Regions from separate parts of the Pseudoalteromonas sp. P1-30 genome, predicted to be linked through region 1. Evidence: predicted binding sites of a transcription regulator. Region 1 holds the regulator's gene; each other region holds the start of a gene.
What was found. Region 1 encodes sigma-54, which starts transcription at its own class of promoters, with help from an activator protein. Its sites were predicted from a motif close to GTTGGCACGNNNNTNGNNT; they were not measured.
Positions count from the first base shown of each region.

Region 2: AN395_RS08225 (FlgO family outer membrane protein) is a predicted target of sigma-54. The motif match lies at 2,012-2,030, and genes of this name have one in related genera.
Region 3: AN395_RS18105 (DUF2726 domain-containing protein) is a predicted target of sigma-54. The motif match lies at 1,908-1,926, and genes of this name have one in related genera.
Region 4: dps (DNA starvation/stationary phase protection protein Dps) is a predicted target of sigma-54. The motif match lies at 1,628-1,646, and genes of this name have one in related genera.

Region 1 is NZ_LKBC01000002.1:375,584-378,796, reverse strand. It holds gene lptB (LPS export ABC transporter ATP-binding protein) at 1-512, shown strand, start outside; gene AN395_RS05185 (RNA polymerase factor sigma-54) at 582-2,081, shown strand; gene hpf (ribosome hibernation promoting factor) at 2,109-2,396, shown strand; gene AN395_RS05175 (PTS sugar transporter subunit IIA) at 2,401-2,853, shown strand; gene rapZ (RNase adapter RapZ) at 2,873-3,213, shown strand, end outside.
Region 2 is NZ_LKBC01000003.1:1,794-5,006, forward strand. It holds gene AN395_RS08215 (FlgO family outer membrane protein) at 2-670, opposite strand; gene AN395_RS08220 (FlgO family outer membrane protein) at 679-1,371, opposite strand; gene AN395_RS08225 (FlgO family outer membrane protein) at 1,385-1,978, opposite strand; gene AN395_RS08230 (SPOR domain-containing protein) at 2,138-2,668, opposite strand; gene AN395_RS08235 (SPOR domain-containing protein) at 2,928-3,213, opposite strand, start outside.
Region 3 is NZ_LKBC01000019.1:24,761-27,973, forward strand. It holds gene arcB (aerobic respiration two-component sensor histidine kinase ArcB) at 1-704, opposite strand, end outside; gene folE2 (GTP cyclohydrolase FolE2) at 931-1,851, shown strand; gene AN395_RS18105 (DUF2726 domain-containing protein) at 1,966-2,562, shown strand; gene mtnN (5'-methylthioadenosine/S-adenosylhomocysteine nucleosidase) at 2,682-3,213, shown strand, end outside.
Region 4 is NZ_LKBC01000003.1:265,021-268,233, forward strand. It holds gene AN395_RS09380 (DUF2189 domain-containing protein) at 1-228, shown strand, start outside; gene AN395_RS09385 (nucleoside-binding protein) at 318-1,097, opposite strand; gene dps (DNA starvation/stationary phase protection protein Dps) at 1,710-2,225, shown strand; gene AN395_RS09395 (alkaline phosphatase PhoX) at 2,475-3,213, opposite strand, start outside.

The DNA of each region.
Region 1 (3,213 bases):
TGCACAGCCGCGCCCGCTTAGGCATTGGCTATTTGCCGCAAGAGTCATCAATATTTAGAAAGCTGACAGTTTATCAAAACCTAATGGCGATTTTAGAAACGCGTAAAGAGCTCAATAAAGCCGCGCGAGAAGAAACGCTTAACAACTTACTTGATGAATTTAGTATTCAGCATATTCGCGATAGCCAAGGTATGGCGCTTTCTGGTGGTGAACGCCGCCGTGTAGAAATTGCCAGAGCACTGGCAGCGAACCCTAAATTTATTTTATTGGATGAGCCTTTTGCTGGTGTTGATCCGATTTCAGTGTTAGATATAAAGAAAATAATAGAACATCTTAAAAACCGTGGCATTGGCGTATTAATTACCGATCACAATGTAAGAGAAACCCTTGATGTTTGTGAAAAAGCCTACATTGTTTCTCATGGGGAGCTAATTGCATCTGGCACCCCAGAACACGTATTAAATGACAAAACTGTACGCGATGTTTATTTAGGCGAGCAATTTAGGCTGTAACATTTAAGCCACACCTACAAGCATCTGCTAATATTAATTATAACAACATAAAAGGATTGTTAGAGATACATGAGGCAATCATTACAGCTGCGCATGGGCCAGCAACTTACAATGACTCCACAATTGCAACAAGCGATTCGCTTGCTGCAGCTCAGTACATTGGATCTCCAGCAAGAAATACAAGAAGCACTTGATAGCAACCCGCTATTAGAAGTAGAAGAGCAAGATTACACGGAAGAGTCGGCTGGAAAAAATGAACAAAAAGCAGATACGGATGATGTAACCGTAAGCGCATCGGCTGACGATACAACCAGCGAGTACGAGCAAGACAGTGGCGAAGCTTTAAATAAAGACACCGTTAGCGATGATATGGCAATGGATGTAACTTGGGATGAGTACATGAGCGCAGCCCCTGCTGCATCCTCAGGCCCAATGCCAGAAGATGAGTCTATTTATCAAGGTGCCTCTACTGAAACGCTACATGAGTATTTAATGTGGCAGCTTCAGCTTACTCCTTTTAGCCCAACAGACGAAGCCATTGCTATTGCCATTGTAGAAGCTGTAGATGACTCGGGTATTTTAACGCTAAGTTGTGAAGAAATTTTAGAAAGCTTTAACCAAGAAAACGATGACGAAGTTGAAGTTGAACTTGATGAAATAGAAGCCGTTTTAAAGCGTATTCAGTTATTTGACCCTGTAGGTATAGCCGCTCGCAGTTTACAAGAGTGCTTGTGTATTCAGCTAAACCAGTTTGATAAAGACACCCCTTTTATAGAACAAACTAAAATGATCTTAACCGATCACATTGATCTATTAGCGGCACGCGACTATCGTACATTAATGAAAAAGACTAAGCTTAAAGAAGACGAGCTTAAAGAGGTCATGACCCTAATACATACCCTCAACCCAAAACCTGCAGATACAATAGTAAGGGAAGAGTCGGAGTATGTAATACCAGATGTATCGGTTAAAAAAATAAAAGGCCGCTGGGTGGTAGAGCTAAACCCAGATAGCATGCCAAAAATACGCGTAAATAGTCAGTACGCGGCTATGTCACGTACCGTAAAATCAAGTGGTGATAGCCAGTTTATTCGCTCTCACTTACAAGAAGCTAAATGGTTTATAAAAAGCCTTGAAAGCAGAAACGACACGCTGCTTAAGGTAACAAACTGTATTGTAAAACAGCAACAGGCATTTTTTGAACATGGCCCAGAAGCCATGAAGCCAATGGTTTTAAACGATGTTGCTGAAATGGTAGAAATGCATGAATCGACAATTTCGCGTGTTACTACGCAAAAATATATGCATACGCCACGTGGTATTTTTGAGCTTAAGTATTTTTTCTCAAGCCACGTAAGCACTGAAAACGGCGGCGAGTGTTCATCAACCGCAATACGTGCCCTAATTAAAAAGCTAATTGCCGCGGAAAACTCAGCTAAACCATTGAGTGATAGTAAAATTGCGGATATATTGGCAGAGCAAGGAATTAAAGTAGCTAGACGCACAATAGCAAAATACCGTGAATCGCTAGCTATTCCACCGTCAAATCAGAGAAAGAGTTTGATATAAGACGTAAAAAACAAAGAGGAAATGCTTATGCAACTAAACCTAACTGGTCGTCACGTAGAAGTAACTGATTCACTTAGAGACTATGTAAATAATAAATTTGCAAAGCTAGAAAGGCACTCAGATCATATTAGCAATGTGCATGTCATTCTCGATGTAGAAAAACTCAACCAAAAAGCAGAAGCGACTATTCATGTAAGTGGCGCAGATTTATTTGCCTCAACAGAGCACCAAGATATGTATGCCGCTATAGACTCGTTGATTGACAAGCTCGATCGTCAAGTCATAAAACATAAAGAGAAGCTTGCTAGACACTAATATTATGAAATTAAGTACATTAGTATGCCAGGACTGCAGCAAAGCTGCGGTCCTTTTTAGTAGTAAAAAAAGAATTTTAGAGTTTATCAGTGAGCTTGCTCATGAAAAGCTCCCCTACTTACCACAACAAGATATTCTTAATGCGCTGGCAAGCAGAGAAAAGCTAGGCAGTACTGGCATTGGCCGGGGGATCGCCATTCCTCATGGCAGAATGGGTGGCGTAGAAGAGCCGCTGGCTTTAGTACTTGTTAGCGACACGCCTGTTAACTTTGACGCTATTGATAACTGCCCTGTTGATATTTTTGTTGCACTCATCGTACCAGATGGCGATAACCAACAGCACCTAAAGACTCTGGCAACCATAGCTGATAAACTGAGCAACAAAGAATTTTGTAAACAGCTGCGCAGTGCTAAAACCGATGCAGAGCTGTACCAAGTAATTGTTGATCAATCGTAGTAAATACTAAGGGCTATAAATGGAGTTAATTATCATAAGCGGCCGTTCTGGTTCAGGTAAGTCGGTTGCTTTACGCGTGGTTGAAGATTTAGGCTATTATTGCGTAGATAATATTCCGGTCAACTTACTGCCCTCTTTAGTGCGAAGTGTTTCAGATAACTATGACAAAATAGCCGTTAGTATAGATGTTCGTAATATCCCCAAAGAACAAGATGAATTTAACGATATTCTCGAGTACCTTCCTGACTTTGCTAAACCCACACTGTTTTATTTAGATAGTGATGATCAAACACTGATCAAACGTTTTTCAGAAACACGCAGATTACACCCTTTATCCATCGATTCACTGCCGCTTGATTT
Region 2 (3,213 bases), on a different contig from region 1:
CTTAATTGCTTGATAAATATATATCTTCTTTGTTTAACACGTACAGCGGTATGAGTTTTCGGCTGCTTGCTACAATATGTTTGCTGTGAACATTTATAACGCGGGTGTTTACTGCTACGCCATTTGGGCGGTAAATTAACGTACCTGCTAATACATAGTTAGCCATGCTGCTTTCGCTTAGCTTTTCTATATCGCGCGATAACACGAAGTCGCCTCTGTTTGATACATCAATGTTGTCCATGGTTTTAAAATCTACCACGCCGTAGCCAAATTTTTGCAGCTGATGAATAAACGTCTCTGCTAGTTGATTACCCAACTGATTACTTTTATTAAGCGATGCGTCTAAATCTACAATGGTGGTAACCGCTATGTTGATGCTGTTGTTATCGGCTTCAAGCGTATCGACTAAATCCAGCGCCATTTGCTCTACATAGTTTGCCAGCGTTTTGTGGTGTTTAAGCGGTGTAAACTGCCTTGCTGTGTCGTACTCACTTTGCTGCTGCACAGATTGGTTGGCATACACTGGCGTTGGTTGGCTACTTTGCGTTACCACGGTGTAGTCTGAGCGTGTGTTTATGCTTTCGTTATGCTCATTATTTTGCGTTATTGAACAGCCAGTTAATACTAACGTTGCCGTTAGCCCCGCTATAGCAGATAGTTTGTAAAACATGGTTAACCTCACTCGCTGGCTTGTTTAAGCATAATTCCGTCGGTGCGATAGCTACTGTTTAGCGCATCAACCACTGATTGAGGGATAAACCCTTGCGCACTGCCCACTACCGCTTTACTTTTAATGCCCACTATTCGTGCATTTACCAGTACGCCACCTTGGTGGCTCACAAGAGTTCCTGCTAATACGTAATTAAAGTTTTGATCTTGGTTTAGCTCTAGGTAGTCGCGGCTAAATACAAAGTCGCCTGCGGGGGTTACTCGCATATAATCGGTGGTTTTAAAATCGATAACCGGTACTCCAAAACTATGCAGCTCGTGCATAAAGCTTTCGGCTATTTGGTTACCTAACAGGCTTCCATCGCTGTAGTCATCATCTAAAAATACAAAGCTAGAAACGGCAAGTGGCGTTTTGTCGTTTACGTATTGCAGGTTTTCGACCATGTCTTGCATTATACCGCGCACATAATGGTTTATATTTTTGCGTTTTGCAGGGGCACTTTTGGTGTAGTTACTTTGCTTGTTTAAATTAGACTGAAATAACGCTTCATTTGGTGCAGGTGCTTTTACCGCACGTTGCTCTGAAACAAGCTGGGCTGCATTATCTTGCTCAACTTTCTCCGGCTCTGAATGTAGCGAATTTAACATTTGCGAACAGCCAAAGCCTAATGGCAAACATAGGGTAATTAATAGGTTTCTCATGGTGTGCTCCTAATTAATATTCGCTGCGGTACAAAGAGCCGTCACGCTGCTGAATTTTTTCATTTCCCCACATTACATTTATAGGGATCTCTGTGCTGCCTGCCGACAGTACTTGCTTGTTTTCAATATTAACGAGTCGTGCATTAACTATATAAGCATGCTGTTGGCGCGTTACAGTGCCGGTGATGACTAAGTCAATATTTTGGCGATTGCGTAATTTACTTAAGTCGCGGCTTAATATGCTGTCTGCGTTTTGCGCTAATATAAGGTTATTGCCAAGGCGGTACTCAACGGTATGATAGCCAAGCTGGGTAAATTGCGTTAATAAGCTTTCTTGAATTTGTAAGCTCAAACCCGAGGCCTGCCCTGCTACTAGCTTAGTATCTAAAGCATCCGCATAAAAAAAGCTACTCACACCAATGCGAGCATTGGCATTTAAAGCGCCATTTACATGGTTAAGCTGCGAGGTTAGATTTGCTACATACTCGTTAACGGTATAGGGTGCCATTGCTGCTTTTGGCGCGTCAGTAGGCACACTCGGCTCTGGGGGCGGAACCAAGTTGCAAGCAGTTAAATTTAACAATACTAAAGGCAGTAAAAGGCGCATAGTTGCCGTCCTCTTCAAAACATACCGAGGATAAAGCAATTATTATGCCTAATTAACCTAAACTCTGGATAATAAACCTATCTCTAGCCAGAGATAATAAATTTAAGTATCAAGATAGTTCAATATGCTAGTAAGGCTCTTAACCAGAGTTCAGGTTAATTAACTTTGAGGCGTTTTGACGTAGTAGGTTACAAAGCAAGTATTATTGTTTATTAATAACTTACATGCATCCTTTGCTGCTTCTTTTGTTTTAAACGCACCAAGCTTTAATCTATAAAAGGTGTGCTGGTCAATCAGTACTTGCTCGGTATTTACTTCAAGCTTATTTGAGGCCGATTGAAATTGCTTTATAGCCGCTTCAAGTACCGCTTTATTTTTATATGCCCCCACTTGCACAGCAAACAGCGCATTTGTATTTACAACAGCTAAGTGGTTAGTTTGCTGTGGTTTTGGCTGCGCGTTAAGTTGTTTTAATTTATCTACTGTGCGCTGTAATTCACTTTCTAGCTTTAACAGTCTTTCTAGTTGAGGCTTGGTTTGTTGCCACTGCTGCGCTGACTCTTTTAATACGGCTAAATCATCTTTTTTAATGAGCACCGCCTGCTTTTGGGCCGTTGCGAGTGCGTGAGCACTGTTTGCTAATGCAAAGCCTAAAACTAATGTGGCTAAAAAATCCTTGTAGTGCAGCATAAGTATGTGGTTAATTTGGGTAAGAGTGGACGCTATTTTAACAGCCAATCAACGCTTAGCAAGTCACGCGTGCTACGGCCTATTGCGCTTTTATACCAATTAACTTAATTAAGTAATCTATTATGAGGATAGTAAAACGTATTGATAGCTAGGCAAAAAAAATTGCTATTTAGTTGTTCTAAACGAGATTTATTAACGCAGAACGCAACACGATTAGGCCCATAAAATGATTATTTATTATTGCGGGTTGGTATCACTATTAAAGTTTAATTGGCTTATCGGTGTAGTTACTTACAATGCAGTCGAGCTTATACATTTTAAATACTTCACAGTCGGCTTTGGCATTTTTAAGGTTTTTATAGGAGCCAAGCTTTAAGCGATAAAAGGTTTTATCATTTATTTTTGCGGTTTCTACGTTGGTTAATATTTTATCTCTAAATAGTGGCGCTGCTTTGGTATTTAGTTCTTGCCAGGCCTTGGCTACATCCTGCTTAGAATCAACCGAGGCAACTTGTAATGCAAATACATGTTTAGGGGTATTAAGC
Region 3 (3,213 bases), on a different contig from region 1:
CAACGGTTTTCACCATTAACCATATATTCAACATCAATTGTCAGCGCTTGATGCGTTTGCTCTACTTGCTTATCGGTTCTGAGTACTTCTGCTAAAAAGTAGCTTGGGAAAATTTGCTCCACTGTTTTACCAATTAATTCAGCACTGGTTTTGCCCATAACCTCTTCAAACATTTTATTACAGCCGGCAAACACGCCGTTGTTATCTCGGTAATAAAATAAATCGGGGGAAGAGTCGACAATAGAGCGAAGGAGCATGCCTTGCTGAGCAAGTTCTTGTTGTGTTTTTTTACGCTCTGCTATTTCGCGGCGAAGCTCTTCAATGGCGCGATGCTTGGCATGAAAGGCCATTTTTCGCTCATCTATTTCAATGTTGAGGCGGTTGATATTATCTTTTAATGTTTGATTTAACAGCTTTTCTTGTTTTGTGGCGCTGTCTAAATAAGCGTATGAGGCATCTAATTGTCTAATCGAGTTGAGTAAAATACTGATCATAAAGGGAGATACAACCGCAGTAAAAAATACCACAGCTAAAATATCAACTAAATTAACCTCACCCAGTGCCACATAATAAAACATACTCGACAATATAAGCGACACGCCTAATAAAAGCGCGTAGCACATTGCCGCGGTTTTTAACTCGCCAAAGCGAGTTATTAAACTAGAAAGTACTCGAGCCCAAGGGCTCAAAGAAGAATCGGTCATAGGTCAGTGTATCTCGTTACTAGGCATAAATAAAAAGTGCCTATTAATAGTCAAACGCATTTTGCAGCAGATTTTAGCATTTTTCTATTAGCTATATTCATGTTGTGCGACAAAAACAGAAAATTTTCATGTTTACTTTTGCCTACTTGTTAAACTCATCATTTCAGCAATAAATTATTTAGTGTAAAATGCTGCGCTTTATTATGACCAATAACGAGTAGCGCACATGCAAACCAACATGCCCGATATAGCTGATACGGCTCCCGCCTTACAAACAGGTAAGTTAGACTGGGTTGGTATGGGCGAAATAGAACTGCCATTTATTTTTGAATCGAAAGATTTAGCACCCGTTACCGTTAACGCAAAAGCGCGTGCCTTTGTTAATTTGCATAAAGAAGGCGCTAAAGGCATTCATATGTCGCGTTTATTTTTAGCGCTTGATTTACTCTCAACAGAGCAACAAGTTAACCCACAAACTTTAGCTCAAGCACTCGATACCTTTATCACCAGCCACGAAGGATTAAGTGACAAAGCCCAAATAGAGTTTAAATTTGAGTTACCGCTGCGGCGTAAATCGTTATTAAGCGGTAAAGCAGGTTGGAAAAGCTACCCAATTACCCTAACCAGCACTATTGAAAATAGCGTAATTAGCTACGAGCTAAGCATTGATGTTACTTATTCATCAACCTGTCCATGCTCTGCAGCACTTGCTCGTCAACTTATTCAAAATGCTTTTAGCGAAAAGTTTAACCAAGAAACACTTAATCAAAAAGACGTTTTAGCATGGCTAGGTACAACGCAGGGTATTGTGGCAACGCCTCACTCACAGCGTTCAATTGCAAACGTTAAAGTAAAGCTAGACAACACAATTAGTGAATTTGACGTTGTAAATTTAATTGATACATTAGAAGCTGAGCTAAAAACCCCCGTACAAGCGGCAGTAAAACGTGAAGATGAGCAAGAATTTGCCCGCCTTAACGGTCAAAATTTAATGTTTTGTGAAGACGCTGCACGTAAAATTAAAGCGGTTCTTGAAAACGATAACTTTAGTGATTACTGGCTGCAAATTAATCATTACGAATCACTCCATGCGCATGATGCAGTCGCTATTGCCGTTAAAGGAATTGAGGGCGGTTACAAAGCCTAGCAGCCCTGCTGCATTAATAATAAATACATACGGTAATTAGCCATAACAACCAATTTTTAGGCACGTAAATTGCTTTACTTGAGCAGTGTCAATTTGTTGTTATGGAGTTACCGTATGGAATTCGCTTTATTATCAATTTTAGTATTAGTGGTTGGGGCCTCTGTGGTTGCGTCAAAATTTAGTGATGATGGCGGCAATCCCTATCCTTTTACCCGCAAACAAACCGTGTTTACACAGGTTGAGGGTGCATTTTTAAATCTTTTAGAGCGTGCGGTAGGCGATCAATACAAAATTGTGAGCCGCGTCAAACTCATCGATGTAATCGACTGCAAGCAAGGCCTCTCAGCTAAATCAAAACGTGCAGCTTTAGCTAAAGCTAAAAATAAGCAACTCGATTTTGTGCTGGTAGATAAAGAAAAAATGACGATAGTGGCTGCGGTTGATTTGGTTAACAACGCCAATAAAGATGGCCACAAAGCGCAGCGCGACTGGTTTGTAAACGGCGCTTTAGAATCCGCTGGCATTCCACATATTCGTATGAAAGTAAAATCAGGCTACCGCCCTTCTGAGGTGCGCGATGCAATTATGTTTAAATTAGGCAAACCTGCAGCGGTGCAATCGGCTCGTCCAACACGTAATCGTGTAAGTAAACCTGCGGTATTGTCACCTTCTCAGGCTAAAGCCCAAACCACTGCGTTAGCCGAAATTTAAAATAGAATTAAATACTCTCCTAAAAGTATTTAAAGCGAGCCGTAAAACAGCTCGCTTTTTTGTTTTTTATTGCTAACTTCACGTATAATCTACGTATTCAAACTCAGGAATCAAACACTATGAATGTTGGTATTATTGGCGCAATGGAGCCAGAAGTTAAAATTTTACGTGAAGCAATGCAAAATCCACAAGTGCTAACTAAAGCAGGGTTTACCTTTTACACAGGCGAATTAGCGGGTAATACAGTAACACTTGTGCAATCGGGTATTGGTAAAGTGGCATCAACGATTGCAACCACGTTATTAATTGATAACTTCAATCCTGACTGTGTTATTAACACAGGTTCTGCCGGTGGCTTTGATCCCTCTTTAAGTGTTGGCGATGTTGTTATCTCTTCAGAAGTACGCCATCACGATGTAGATGTAACCGCTTTTGGCTACGAAATCGGCCAAGTTCCACAAATGCCAGCAGGCTTTGCCGCACACCCAAAACTAGTTGAAGCTGCCGAGCAAACCATTGCGCAAATTAGCGAAGTAAAAACCTTAGTAGGCTTAATTTGTACGGGTGATTCATTTATGTGTGATCCAGTGCGAATTGATAAAGCACGCAGCGACTTTCCTACAATGCTTGCAGTAGAAATGGAAGGCGCAT
Region 4 (3,213 bases), on a different contig from region 1:
ATGGAGCGCCGAGTAGATATTATGACCGCTGTAATAAGCTCTATGAACGCTGTAAAAACTAACTTTGCCGCTATGGTGGTATGGTCAATTTGTATATTTTTATTGGTAGCTGTTGGTTTTGCTACCGGTGCCACGGGCTTTATTGTAATTATGCCTTTGCTTAGTTACGCCAGTTGGCATGCTTATATTGCAGTTATTAAAACCAAAAAACCTCGTGGTTACGAGTAACAACCAACCACTTAAAATTCCAACCACACTGACTAAAAATAGCGCCAAAAGGCGCTATTTTTTTATTAACCTAGCAAAGCAAGCTGTGCTTAAAATACCCAAATAGCATGTAAAAAGGGCTGGTTTTCTATTTTATTAGTCCCTAACTTGTTGTACCAATAGCGCCACTCTACCCCTACCATTAACTGCTGCGGGTTTAAATTAAAGTTTTGCCCTACATCCCAATGCACAGCGGGTTGAGCAAGCAACCACTCATTAACTTTATTGCCTAGTTCGTCATCACGTCCAGAAATATATTCTACGTGGCCGGTAAAATAAAATGCTTGGCTAGCTAGTGCAAAAGGTGCACCCCATGCAAGGTCTATAAAAATGCTGTTGTCTTGCTTGGCTAGCTGATCTTTATGCACGCCGCCGTTGGCATCAATGTAACCTGCAAAAGTGGTTGTTAAAAAATCAAAGCCTGGGGCATCCCAGCTGAGCTTGATGCCTGGGGTGTATTTCATTAACCCCTCTTCACCGGCGTTTATACCAAACACTAAACCTGTGTCTTTTATTGCACCGTAACGCACAGAGGTATCAAAGGCTTTTGATAAGCTAAGTGTTGTGTACCACTCGCCATAAATACCCGTATCTTGAAAACCATCACTAAGGCTGTCGTTTAAAAAGTCGATAAAAAAGTAGTTATCACCTAAGTCATGCTCTGAGGCATGCTCTATGGTGTAGGTGCGTGTAAATGACGACTCCCCGGTGAAGGGATTTAAGGCATCGCCAAAATTTGTGTGAAGCTGTGTGACGCTCCAATTTTCTGCTAGTGCTGAGTGAGACAAAAGCAGTATAGATGTTGTAAACAGTGTTTTTAAAAAATTCATGATTTATTTACATAACCCCCAATTAAAATGCGGCGGGAGTATATCAGTGAGCATTCACCAACTAAAGAGATTAAATAAGTACAAAGGCTGATTTTTAAAATCTAAGTAGTAAAGCCCAGTAGCGCGGCTTTAAAAGAGCAGCGTTAGCCCTTTATAAAACACCTGAATTAATCATTAAGCAGGTAATAAATAAGCACCTTTATATTTTGTATACCCTTGCATAGCTTATTTACTGGGTTTTATTTAGAGGTTGTAGCGCGTGCAATATTAAGATGGGCTTTTAAAGGCAATTTAATAACGGCGTGAATTGCAAGGTTAAGCACATTAGGTAGCTGTATTACACTAACTATGCCTTATTGAGCATAAACAAATTTCAACTCTTTCAATAAACAGCCACAGTTTTTTACTACTGTGCACAATTTACAAAAATAAGTGCATAAAATTCATATTCTACGTCTCTCCTTTTTTAACCCTACGTACCCAATTAAAAATAAAACATTAAATATCAAAAACTTAAATAAATAAACTTGGTAGGCATAGGCTTTGCTTCATGTATTGCAAGTTAAATGGTAGCAATGGCTACATACAACAAATTACACAACGGGAGACATTATGAGTAACTCACAACACCCAATTGAATTTACAGCCCCAGGTATGGATAACGAATCAGCAAAAAAAACAATTGAAACACTCGATAACCGACTCGTAGCGCTTTTAGACTTACAACTTACTTTAAAGCATATTCACTGGAATGTAGTAGGCCCAAGCTTTATTGGTGTGCATGAAATGTTAGATCCACAAGTTGATGCTATTCGCGAAATGACCGACACCATCGCAGAGCGTATTGCTACATTAGGCGGTACGCCACAAGGTACACCTAAGTCAATTGTAGATCGCCGCACATGGGAAGAATACTCATTAGGTAAAGCCTTTGTAGTAGAGCATTTAGGTGCATTAGACAAAGTATACAGTGGCGTAAACGCCGACCACCGCAAAGCCATTGGCACGCTGTCTGACTTAGACCCAGTATCAGAGGATATGATCACCAGCCAGCTAGGTGACTTAGAGCAGTTTCAATGGTTTGTACGAGCACACATTGAATCGTCTGCAGGTAAACTAAATCATTAATTTATTACCCACTTTGCCATACAAGGAATGTTAATAAGAGTTAAAGGACTAATAAAGATACAAGGATACGTTACATAAGTAGGTACAGGATGAAGTGCAAACTACAAGGACCCGTTGCTTATTACATAAAGGATGTAGTAAATGCACCAAGGATGATTAAAGCTTGCTAACGGATTTGGTAAACCTACAAGGATTGTTAAAATACAAACGCCTAGTATAGGCATGCTAAGCGTTTGTATTTTTACCACTTTAAAGCTTAAAACTATCCCAAGGACCAGTAATAGCCAACGTTTTAGTTGGCATGTATACGTTTACAAACAAGGTTTGTCCGTCTGGTGAAAAACACGCCCCAGCAAGCTCTGTTTGCGCATGCAATTTAGCAAAGTTATACACCTCTCCTTTGGGTGTTACCCCGCGTAAATGGTTATTCACCGTGTCTGTGTATTGATCCTCACATACAATTAAATGCCCGTTAGGTGCTACCGTTAAATTATCACCAAAGTTGTATAACGACTCGTTTGTACTTTCTACAAATAGTTGTATTTTACCAGGCTCATTTTGCTCTAACTCAGTGCCTTCGTTTTTTGAAGGTGTGTACTTCATTACCTGACCTAACTGCTTTTTGCCCCCATTAGTACAGCAAAAATAAAGCTCATTTTTACCCCAATGTATTCCCTCTCCTCTTGCAAATAAGGCTGCACCTTTTTTATAACCTTGCTTACGTAGGTCATCATTTGGGCTTTTAGGGTCTGTGAGCGTTATCCATTCAACTAAAAGGTCGCTGTGTAATGGCATGGCCGGTGAATCCCAATTTCGGCTATCAAACTGAGGCTGGTTTTTAATTACCATAGCTTGCAATATGCCGCCTTTATTTAACTTATCGCGATGATGAGGAATAAACCGATAAAACAAACTATCGCCTCTATCTTCAGTTAAATAAACAATACCGGTTTGTGGGTCTATTGCGGCGGCTTCATGATTAAACCGG